2 regions of the Rhizobium indicum genome follow, and region 2 is predicted to be linked to the other one. Evidence: riboswitches for the same ligand, from Rfam matches in the RefSeq annotation. Region 2 holds a riboswitch; the other holds the start of a gene.
The links. A riboswitch is a leader RNA that binds a small molecule or an ion and turns the genes downstream of it on or off. The one in region 2 is predicted to bind cobalamin.
Positions count from the first base shown of each region.

Region 1: another riboswitch for cobalamin. It lies ahead of cobU (bifunctional adenosylcobinamide kinase/adenosylcobinamide-phosphate guanylyltransferase); the one in region 2 lies ahead of FFM53_RS22710 (ABC transporter substrate-binding protein).

Region 1 covers NZ_CP054021.1:4,902,759-4,908,547, forward strand. Annotated here, with positions in the region: gene FFM53_RS23835 (chloride channel protein) at 1-740, opposite strand, end outside; cobalamin riboswitch at 999-1,395, shown strand; gene cobU (bifunctional adenosylcobinamide kinase/adenosylcobinamide-phosphate guanylyltransferase) at 1,773-2,282, shown strand; gene cobW (cobalamin biosynthesis protein CobW) at 2,287-3,336, shown strand; gene cobN (cobaltochelatase subunit CobN) at 3,341-5,789, shown strand, end outside.
Region 2 covers NZ_CP054021.1:4,661,230-4,667,018, reverse strand. Annotated here, with positions in the region: gene FFM53_RS22730 (MYG1 family protein) at 1-134, opposite strand, end outside; gene FFM53_RS22725 (HIT family protein) at 313-804, shown strand; gene FFM53_RS22720 (ABC transporter ATP-binding protein) at 991-1,755, opposite strand; gene FFM53_RS22715 (FecCD family ABC transporter permease) at 1,752-2,792, opposite strand; gene FFM53_RS22710 (ABC transporter substrate-binding protein) at 2,789-3,805, opposite strand; cobalamin riboswitch at 3,983-4,238, opposite strand; gene FFM53_RS22705 (TetR/AcrR family transcriptional regulator) at 4,451-5,017, shown strand; gene FFM53_RS22700 (hypothetical protein) at 5,014-5,562, shown strand; gene FFM53_RS22695 (tetratricopeptide repeat protein) at 5,653-5,789, shown strand, end outside.

The DNA of each region.
Region 1 (5,789 bases), 240 kb from region 2:
TCGGCCGGCACGACCGAACCGAAGCTGCCGATATCGATGGTGAAATCGCTGCCGGCGAGCAGCCTTGCGATCAGGGTGGAGACGAGGGCGGAGACGACGACAGGGGTCAGCGAGACGATCGTATAGGTGCCGATGATCAGCTCGAAAGCATAGAAGGCGCCGGTCAGCGGCGCGTTGAAGGCAGCGGCGATGGCGCCCGCCGCGCCGCAGCCAACGAGGGTGCGCAGGTCCGAGCGGCGAAGCTGCAGCTTCAGACCAAATTTGGAAGCGAGCCCGGCGGCAAGCTGGGTATAGCCGGCCTCCAGTCCGACCGAGGCGCCGAAACCGTTGGAGATCAGGTTCTGCACGGCAACGATGATGCTGTCGGTCAAGGACAGGCGGCCGCCATGCAGCGCATTGGCCTCGATCGGGTCGACCATCGGTTTCTTGCGGCGTTTCGCCAGCACTAGAAGCAACAGGCCGAGCAGAGCGCCGCCGATAACCGGGGCGGTGAGCAGCAGCAGCTTGTTCTCGATCTCGGACGAGCTCAACCGTTCGCTGTCGGCGATGCCGAAGACCAGCTGATGCAGCTCGTTGGAGACGTAGCTCATGCCGGTGACGGCGAGACCTGAGATGACGCCGACGACGGCGCCTGCCAGCGACAGGCCGACCTCGCTACGGCGGGCCAGCGCCCGCAGGCGTCCCGGATCGAAGAAAACACGCAGCGCGCGGAAACGGCGCCGATCCAATTTCATAAGCATGGCTAGACAACTAGGCGGGGAGAGGCCCGGTCAAGGGCAGAGATGGTCGCGCAGTCCGCTTGCGACGCAATTGCGGCGAAAAGCCGGCGGTTGGAACAAATTTCGATGAAGTAAGTCTCTGATAAATGACGATATTTTAGGTAGGGTAAGTCGTGTTTGGGTGGCCACACCTCGGAACCGGCGATCGGGCGGCCGCCAAGGCCGGTTGACTTCACCCCTGCGCTTGCCTAACCATCCCTCAACGGATGGTCTCCCGACCATCCTGACATAACGGATGGTTTCGGATCGGTGTTGCGCCCTTCCGGATGAAAAGGGAATGTGACGGGGCGGACCCAAGCCGGGCGCCTTCATCACAGCCGACCCCGCGACTGTAGAGCGGTCAGGGTCTTCCATCCGGCTTCTAGCTCTTCCGGCCGGCGGCTTGCAATAATGCAGGCGGGCGGGATGGGCGACATGCCGGAAAAGCCACTGGATATGCATGGTGATCAACCGGGGTCGGACGCCTCTCAAGTCTACGAATCGTCCACCTTTTCACCGATGCAGCCGGGAAGGCGAGGATGATCCGCTGGCACGATCAGGGCGACCGGTTTCCGGTCTGCCCCGATCGCGGCCGATAACCGCGAGCCAGGAGACCTGCCATGCGTGCCGGGCGAGAAGCCCACACCTGGGCAATATGCCCGTTGCCAGCACGGAGGTTGTCTTGGCTGAACGATTGAATTCGGCGCGGCCTGGTGCGGCGCACGCCACGCCTCCAAGCAGCGCTGCAAGAGGAGTGTTTTCGGCCGCTTATGTCGAATGCTGGGTACCCCCCTCTGTCCTGCCGGACATCTCCCCCACAAGGAGGGAGATCGGCAAGCAGCACGACCGTCGTGTTACATCAATTGTTTGGAGAAAAGCTCTCGGCGATTCAATCTCCCCCCTTGTGGGGGAGATGTCCGGCAGGACAGAGGGGGGCGTCACACCCTCAGTAGCCGAGAAAGGTGCATTCGGAGCAAGCCACGACTACGCACTCTCCCCGAGGGGCGTTTGAGTATGACCGCCACCTTCATCCTCGGCGGCGCACGCTCCGGCAAATCCCGTTTCGCCGAATCCCTCGTCACAGCGACCGGCCTCGACCGTCACTATGTCGCGACCGGGCGTGCCTGGGACGAGGAGATGCAGGCACGCATCACCCAACACAAGGCCGATCGCGGACCGTCCTGGACAACGCATGAGGAGCCGCTCGATCTCGTCGGCAAGCTCTCCGCCATCGACGGGGAGGGGCGCATCGTGCTCATCGATTGCCTGACGCTCTGGGTCACCAATCTGATGATGGAGGAGCGGAACACGGCGGTGGAATTTGCCGCCCTTGCCGATTTCCTGCCCGCCGCGAAAGCGCGGCTCGTTTTCGTTTCCAATGAGGTCGGTCTCGGCATCGTGCCCGACAATCGCATGGCGCGGGATTTTCGCGATCATGCCGGCCGGCTGCACCAATCGATCGCGGCGAAGGCCGCCGAAGTTTATTTCATCGCGGCAGGCCTGCCGCTGAAAATGAAGGGTTAAGTCTATGAACCAGCAGAAGATTCCCGCAACCGTCATCACCGGCTTCCTCGGCGCCGGCAAGACGACGATGATCCGCAACCTGCTCACCAATGCCGGCGGCAAGAAGATTGCGTTGATCATCAACGAATTCGGCGATCTCGGCGTCGACGGCGACGTGCTGAAGGGCTGCGGTGCGGAGAATTGCACCGAGGACGATATCATCGAGCTGACCAATGGCTGCATCTGCTGCACCGTTGCGGACGACTTCATTCCGACGATGACGAAGCTGCTCGAGCGCGAGCAGAGGCCCGACCATATCGTCATCGAGACTTCGGGCCTTGCTTTGCCGCAGCCGCTGGTCGCCGCCTTCAACTGGCCCGACATTCGCACCCAGGTGACCGTCGACGGCGTCATCACGGTGGTCGACAGCGCCGCCGTTGCCGCCGGCCGTTTCGCCGATGACCATGATGCCGTCGATGCGCGCCGCGCCGAGGATGAATCGCTCGATCACGAAAGCCCGATCGAGGAGCTGTTCGAGGACCAGCTGACCTGCGCCGATCTCATCGTGCTCAACAAGACAGACCTGATCGATGCCGCCGGTCTTATCAGGGTACGCGACGAGGTCGCCTCCCGCACGGTACGCAAGCCCGTGATGATCGAGGCGCGGAATGGCGAGGTGTCGGCCGGTATCCTGCTCGGTCTCGGCATCGGCACAGAGGACGATGTCGCCAATCGCAAGTCGCATCACGAGCTGGAGCATGAGGACGGTGCGCCGCATGACCATGATGAATTCGACAGCTTCGTCGTCGAGCTCGGACCCATTGCCGATCCCGCTGGCTTCGTCGAAGCGCTTAAGGGCATCATTGCCGCCCATGACGTGCTGCGCCTCAAGGGTTTCGTCGATGTCTCGGGCAAGCCGATGCGCCTCCAGATCCAGGCCGTCGGCAGCCGCATCGACCATTATTTCGACCGCGCCTGGACGCCAAGCGAAAAGCGCGCCACGCGCCTTGTCGTCATCGGCCTGCACGAAATGGATCAGGACGCGGTGAGGGCGGCGATCGAAGCGCTGGCATAGACCCATGCATCTGCTTCTGGCCCAGCAGGGAACGATCAGCGACGGCGAGGAGGCAATCGACCTCGGGCAGACGCCGGGCGATATCCTGTTCCTGTCGGCGGCCGACAGCGAGCTTGCCGCGATCGCGGCCGCCCATCGCGAGCGCGGGGCGGGGCCTTCGCTGCGGCTCGCCAGCCTGATGAGCCTGAAGCATCCGATGTCTATCGACACCTATGTCGAGCGCACCGCGCGGCATGCCAAGTTGATTGTCGTGCGGGCGCTCGGGGGCGCCAGCTATTTCCATTATGCGCTGGAAGCGCTGCATGCGGCAGCGTCCCGCGCCGGGGCGCTGATTGCGGTGCTGCCGGGCGATGCGAAACCGGATGCCGGGCTGGTTCCTTTCTCCAATATCGATCTCGATGATCTCAACGCGCTCTGGGCCTATCTGATTGAGGGCGGCGATGCCAATGCGCGGGCCTTTCTCGATTATGCCGGGGCGATGTTGGCAGGCACGGAGAAGCCGGCACCGGCGGCACCTTTGATGAAAGCCGGTATCTGGTGGCCGGGGCGTGGACTGATCGGGGTTGAGGAGTGGCGGCTGGTTTCTGCTGCCGTGGTGTCTTCGCGTGTGGCTGTCCGTTTGTCGGTTGAGCTAGGGACACCCCCCTCTGTCCTGCTGGACATCTCCCCCACAAGGGGGGAGATCGGCAAGTCGCTTGGGCTTCCCACAAAAGAAACGCTTGAAGACGCGGCATCTTCTGCCGAGGAGATGGAACGAGACCTCTCATCCTCGATCTCCCCCCTTGTGGGGGAGATGTCCGGCAGGACAGAGGGGGGTATCTCAAACTCGGCAGAGAAGATGGGATTCGAACCCACATCTTCCCCCATCGTCGCCATCAGCTTCTACCGCGCCTTGGTGCAGAGCGGCGAGACGGGGCCGATAGAAGCTCTCATCGGAGCGCTGACGACACTCGGCCTGCGCCCGCTGCCGGTCTTTGCCTATAGCCTGAAGGATTCGGTTTCGACAGGCATTCTCGAAAGCGTGTTTTCGGCGTTGAAACCCGATGTCGTCATCAACACGACCGGCTTTGCGGTCTCGGCACCCGGTGCCGACCGGCAGCCGACGGTGCTGGAGGCGAATGAGGCGATCGTGCTGCAGGCGATCCTGTCGGCCTCGTCGAGAGAGGCATGGGCGGCTTCCTCGCAGGGCTTGTCGGCGCGCGATCTGGGCATGAACGTGGCGCTGCCTGAAGTCGATGGCCGGGTGCTGGCGCGGGCGATCTCCTTCAAGACGGCGGCGCGCTACGATGCTGCCGTCGAGACGAATATTGTCGCCAGCGAACCGGATGCTGGCCGGGTGCGCTACACGGCGGAGCTCGCCGCCAACTGGGCGCGGCTGCGGAAGACATCAGCCGGCGACCGGCGCATTGCGCTCGTCATGGCGAATTATCCAAACCGCGACGGTCGGCTCGGTAACGGCGTTGGACTCGATACGCCGGCCGGGACCATCGAGGTGCTGAAGGCTATGCGGGCGGCGGGGTATCCGGCCGCCGAGATTCCGGCCGACGGCGACGCGCTGATACGGCATCTGATGGAAGGGCCGACTAATTCCGGTTCCGACGGAAAGATCATCCGCGAGACGCTTTCCCTGAGTCGCTACAACGGCTTCCTGGAATCTCTTCCCAATAAGATTCAGGATGAGGTGAGAGCCCGCTGGGGCGATCCCGAAGATGATCCGTATTTTCGCGAAGGCGTCTTCGCCCTGCCTTTCGCCCGTTTCGGCGATGTGCTCGTCGGCATCCAGCCGGCGCGCGGCTACAATATCGACCCGAAAGAGAGCTATCATTCGCCGGATCTCGTGCCGCCGCACGGTTATCTCGCCTTCTACGCTTTCCTGCGCCGCGCGTTCGGCGCCCATGCCGTCATCCATATGGGCAAACACGGCAATCTCGAATGGCTGCCGGGCAAGGCGCTGGCGCTGTCGGAAAGCTGCTATCCCGAGGCGATCCTCGGGCCGCTGCCGCATCTCTATCCCTTCATCGTCAACGATCCGGGCGAGGGTACGCAGGCCAAGCGCCGCAGTGCTGCCGTCATCATTGACCACCTGACGCCGCCCTTGACGCGGGCGGAGAGCTACGGGCCGCTGAAGGATCTGGAGGCGCTGGTCGACGAATATTACGAGGCCTCCGGCAGCGATCCCCGCCGCATTCGTCTGCTCAGCCGTCAGATCCTCGATCTTGTCACCGATATCGGCCTCGACCGGGATGCCGGGATTGCCAAGGGCGAAAGCGAGGGCGAGGCGCTGAAGAAGCTCGACGCCTATCTCTGCGACCTCAAGGAAATGCAGATCCGCGATGGACTGCATGTGTTCGGCGTTTCGCCCGAGGGGCGGTTGCTGACGGACCTCACCGTGGCTTTGGCGCGGGTGCCGCGCGGGCTGGGTGAGGGTGGGGATGCAAGTTTGCAGCGGGCGA
Region 2 (5,789 bases):
CCCGGCGTGATCCACTCCGCCGCGCGGCTGCGAACGATACGAGCCTGCGGGAAAAGCCGGGTCAGGATGACGCTCGACAGCAATTCGTCGGCATGAAAGCCACCGGAATGGGTGACGAGGAAATCGGGGATCATGGGAGCTATGCGCCTTGTCGTTCGCGGACGATCCGCTTGCAGGTCGGCTGGAGATAACCGTTGCCGGCTGCTATCTCAACCCATACCTTAAATTGCAGTCGATTTAAGGATAAAATTATGCAGCAATCCAATGTGTTACAGCGTCCCCTGACGGGGCATCAGGAGTAAGAGGCAGTCCGTGGAGATCCCTCAGCGCTTTCACGTTGTCGAGACGGCCGGATGGCTTGTGAACCACCGCATGAACTCCGCCCTTCCCGGTTACCTCATGATCAGTTCCAAGACCGACGCCAACGATCTGTCGGATCTGCCTGAAGACGCTTTGGCCGAATTCGGCCCATTGCTCGCAAGGGCTCAGAGTACGCTGAAACGGCAATTGAATGCTCAGCGCGTCTATATCGGCCGGTATGGACACACGCCCGGTTATCCGATCCACTTCCATGTGATCCCGATATATGAATGGGTGGAGGCGTTGTTCTGGAAGGACGCTCGATATCGCCTGCTTGAGAATTTTGCAGAGGGACCGGGGGAAACTGCAACGGATGGCGCAGAACTGACGCTGTTTGTCTGGCGAGAGTTCTGTGAACGCGCAGAGCCGCCGCCGATCAGAGGGCCTTCTGTCTCAGAGGCTATTAAGTTGCTGCGGGAGGCAATGCGGTTTCCGCCGCTTTAGATCTTTGTACTCATGCATGTCGCCGGAAAATGCCCAGCGGTTTTGGCAGGACGGCATGCATGAAGAGACAGCGCCGGCCTTGTGACCGCTGGCGATCCTGTGGCCGAAAGCGAGGTCGAAGGTCTCCGACCGTCTCGACCAACAATCCCGGATCCCCTCCTTGAGATCGAAATTCCCGGCCATCCGTCAATCCATGACGTATTGGATATGATGCCGGCCATGCACGGCCGATTTCTGGACATGGGCGCGAACGCCGAAGACCCGGCCGATCATATCCTCGGTCAGCACCTCCTCCGGCGCGCCGGAGGCGACGATCTCGCCTTTCTGAAGCACCGCCAGCCTGTCGCAGAACATCGCCGCCAGATTGAGATCGTGCAGCGCGACGATGCAGGTGATGCCGAGCTTCGAGATCAGCGAGAGAATGTCGAGCTGATGCTGGATATCGAGATGGTTGGTCGGCTCGTCGAGCAGCAGTTCGCTCGGCGCCTGCGCCAGCGATCTGGCAATATGGACGCGCTGGCGCTCGCCGCCCGACAGCGTCTGCCAGAGCTGGCCCGCCCTCTCCTGCATACCCACCCGCGACAGGGCCTCGTCGACGGCGGCGTCGTCTCCGGCACCCCAGGACGACAACAGCCCGCGATGCGGCGTGCGGCCGAGCCGCACCACGTCGCGCACAGTCAATTGCGTATCGGTCGTCGACTGCTGCTCGACAAAGGCGACGCGACGCGCAAGGGCTGCGCGCGGCAGCGAGGAAATGTCGTCGTCACCCAGCCGGATGATGCCGCTGCGAACCCTGCGCAGCCGGCAGATCAATCTGAGAAGGCTCGACTTGCCGGAACCGTTCGGCCCGAGCAGACCGAGCACCTTGCCCTTTTCCACCGTCAGGCTGACGCCGTTGACGATGACGATATTACCGGCGGCAAAGCTCACCTCGTCGATGCTGATGCTCATGCCTTCCCCCGCACACGATAGAGGATGACGGCGAAGGCCGGTGCGCCGAAGAGCGCGGTGACGACCCCGATCGGCAGGATCTGCTGCGGGATGATGATGCGCGAAATGATATCGGCTCCGACCATGTAGATCGCGCCGCCGAGCGCCGTTGCCGGCAGCAGCCGCCTATGCGCCGGCCCGACGAGGAAGCGGGCGGCATGGGGGATGACGAGGCCGACGAAGCCGATCGAACCCACCATGCTGACGACGCTTGCCGTCATCGCCGCCGTCATGGCGAACAGCACGATCTGGACGCGGCGTACGGCAATGCCGAGCGAGGCGGCGGCATCCGTGCCGAAGGCGAAGGCGTCGAGCGCCCGCACATGGGCCATGCAGATGACGAAGCCGGCAAGCGCGATTGGCACCGACAGATAGACATCGGGCCAGCGCACGCCGCTGAGCGAACCCAGCAGCCAGAACAGGATGCCGCGCGCCTGCTCGGCATTCGCCGATGTCGTCACGATGTAGGAGGTTAGTGCATTGAAGAGCTGCGAACCGGCGACGCCGCACAGGATGATGCGCTCACCGGTTCCCCCCGCACCCGTCGCCAGGATGCCGACCAGCAAAAAGGCAATGACCGCACCGATGAAGGCGCCGCTCGACAGGCCGAGAACACCGTAGCCGAAACCGAGGATCATCACGCAGACGGCCCCCGTCGAGGCACCGGCGGAGATGCCGAGCACGTAGGGTTCGGCCAGCGGATTGCGCAGCAGCGCCTGCAGGATCGCGCCCGAAAGCGAGAGCGACGCGCCGGCGCTGGCCGCGACGAGCGCGCGGCTCAGACGATAATCCCAGACGATGCCCTGGTGGATGCGGCTGAGCTCGAAATCCGTTCCGAACAGACGGTTCGAAATCGCCTCCGCCGTCGTCGCAAGCGGGATCGCGATCTCGCCGATCGAAACGGCAAGACTGACCATCAGCCCGAGCAGGAGAAGTGCCGCCGTGGTGAGCGCGGCAAGCGCCCACCATCCCTGTTGCCTGACCGACACTGCCTTCACTGCGCCAGGCCGAAGGACTTGATGCCGTTCGCCAATGTCTCGATACCGTCGATCGTGCGGATCGTCGGGTTCATCGACTGCGCGTCCATCATCACGAAGTGCTTGTTTTTGACCGCGTCCAGCTCCTTGGTCACAGGATCGTTCTCGAGGAAATCGACCTTGACCTTGGGATCGTCAGCGGCGTAACGGCGGCGGTCCATGGTCGCGAGCACGATGACGGCAGGGTTAGCCTGGGCGATGGTTTCCCAACCGACCAGCGGCCATTCCTCTTCCGTGGTGACGACGTTCTTCGCACCGATCGTCTTCAGAATATAGGCGGGCGCGCTGTTCTTGCCGGCGATGAAGGCGTCGCCATTGACCTCCTTGCTGGAGAACCAGAAGACGACGGGCAGGTTCTTGCCCGACGCGCCTGATATCGAGGCGACGGCATCCGACTCGCGCTTCTTCAGCTTGGAAATCAGCGCATCGCCGCGCTCCTTGACGTCGAAGATCTCCGAGAGCTCGGCGATTTCCCGGTAGATCAGGTCCATCGTGAACAGCTCCTTGCGCACGCCGTCGCCGCCATCAGTGTTGACCTTGGCGACGCAATCGGCCGGCGCGAGATAGGTATTGATCCCGAGATCCTTGAATTGCTCCCGCTTGCCGACCGAGCCCTGCGCGCCGACATGCCATTCGAACTCGGCCGTCACCAGGTCGGGCTCCTGCCCGACGACGGATTCGAAGCTCGGGTCGTTGTCGGCAAGCCGCTTTATCTTGCTGTTGGCCTCGGCATATTGCGGCAGGACGGGACCGACCCAGACGGCCGTTCCGGCGATCTTGTCGGCAAGGCCGAGCGAGAAGAGCACTTCGGTCATGCCCTGACCGATCGAAACGACTTTGGATGGCGCCTTTTCGAAGGTCACCTGCTGGCCGCAATTGGTGATGGTCAAGGGATATCGGGTCGCGGCAAGGCTTGGTGCCGCAAAGCCGGCGAGCCCGAAGGCAAATGTCATGGTGGCGAGAATCTGGCGCATGGAAAACCTCGATGAAGGGAAAATCACGGCCGTTCCGCGCATATGCGCGGACCGAAAGCACGCTTAGGCGTGCACTAGCCGCAGGAGGCCCAATCGAGACGGATGCATGCCGGAATTCGGCGAAGGTTCAGCAGGTCAATCATATCTGTTCCTTGTCCGGGCATCCCCGCCCGGTTGATTGGATCGTGATTGACGGCAGGTCTCCTGGCTTGCGGATATCCGTCGTTTCATCCTCCTTCCCGCGATATCTCGCAGTGGCAGGGCCATGAGCCCTTCAGAGATGGCCAGTCGCTGGCCACTCCTGAGATGATCGACAATCCGCTTACAGTTGCGGGGGCAGCCACGGTCTCGGTCCCTACTGGGTCATCCTCACCGTGTTCCCTATTAATCCCCTTGGAGTCATCTTCAGGGAACCGTCGCACCCAGTTACGTCGCCGGCCCGCCCGGCGTCAATAACTATTCCCGCGTGTCATGCCGCCTCACCGACAAATGCGCTTCATGCCGTCTCACCGCGCAAACCGCCGGTTGCCAGAAGACGTTTGACAGCAATGCTGCCATTATGGCATTAATACTGCCATGAATAAAGTGACACCGCCTCGACCCACGGCCCGCGAAGAGTTGGCGACCATCACGCAGGACCGCATCATGGAAGGTCTTGCCGCCCTGTTGCGCGCCGGTAGCGACGAGGTCACCTTCGATCTCGTCGCCCGCCAGTCCGGCGTGCCGCAGCGCACGCTTTATCGCTATTTCGCCAACAAGGAGACACTGCTCGCCGCGTTCTGGCACTGGGTGAATGCGCTGATCGCCGTGCCGGCGCTGCCGGCTTCGCCTGAGCAAGTAGTGGCGCATATTCCCGAGCTCTTTTCTGCCTTCGACCGCGACGAGCCGCTGGTGAGAGCGATGCTGCACAATCCTCATGGTCGCGCGGTGAGGCTCGCCCATGCCGAGGCGCGGCGCGAGAAGTTTTCGATCGCGCTGCGCGATGTCACCGGGACGATTCCCGCAGAAGATGCCCGGCATCTGCTCGCCGCTGTGACAGCGCTCTGCTCTGCTTCGGGATGGGAGAGCATGAAAGATAACTGGAGCCTGTCGGGCGCTGAAGCCGCGAAGGCCGCGCAATGGGCCGTGCAGGCCCTGATCGACGATGCACGCCGGCGTTCCCGCGGGACCGAGGCCCGCCAGCCGGCAACAATGGAAGGAGACGCGCGATGATTCATCACATGTCGTTCGGCGTGCGCGATCCCGGTCGCGTCGCCCGGGTGCTGGCGGAGCTCATGGAGGCGACCGCGCTGCGGGCGCCGACCCCGCCCTTTCCCCATGACGCCTGGCTCGTCGTATCGGGCGATACGCAAGGCTCCTTCCTCGAAATCCTGCCCGCAACCGCGGTCTTCGATCCGGACGCACCGCTCGGCATCCGCCAGCGCCCGGCGACCTTCGAGCCGGTCACCGCCCACGTGCTGGTCAGCGCCGCGGTAGACGCCGCGTCGATCGAGACTGCCGCCGCCCGCGAAGGCTGGTGCGCCGAGCAGGTGGAAACCGGCCTCTTCCGGATCGTCAAGCTCTGGGTCGAGGACAACGTCCTGGTCGAATTCCTGGCAAAGGGTGAAGCCGATCGTTACATCGAAGCCTTCGGCCCCGCGGGCCTTCCCTCCCTCGACGGCAAATTGCGGGACCTCGAGGCAAAGCTTGGCGATGCCCTCGCGCAGAAGCTGCCGCCTGGCGTGCTGGAAAAAGCGCTGGGACATCCGCAGGCGTAGTCGTTGCCGGACCTGCGTCACGACGGATTGCGGAAGGCAGGCCCCGACATAGTTTTGGCGCCACCGATTTCAACGAGGTTTGATGTAGCAATGAGCAATCCGGATAGCACCGATCTCGCCGCCGCCAGGATAGACGCGATTCGCCAAGCAGCCGAGCAAGGCGATGCGCAAGCACAATTTGAATTGGGCCACATCACCGCACGAGGTGAAGGTGTCACCCGCGATAA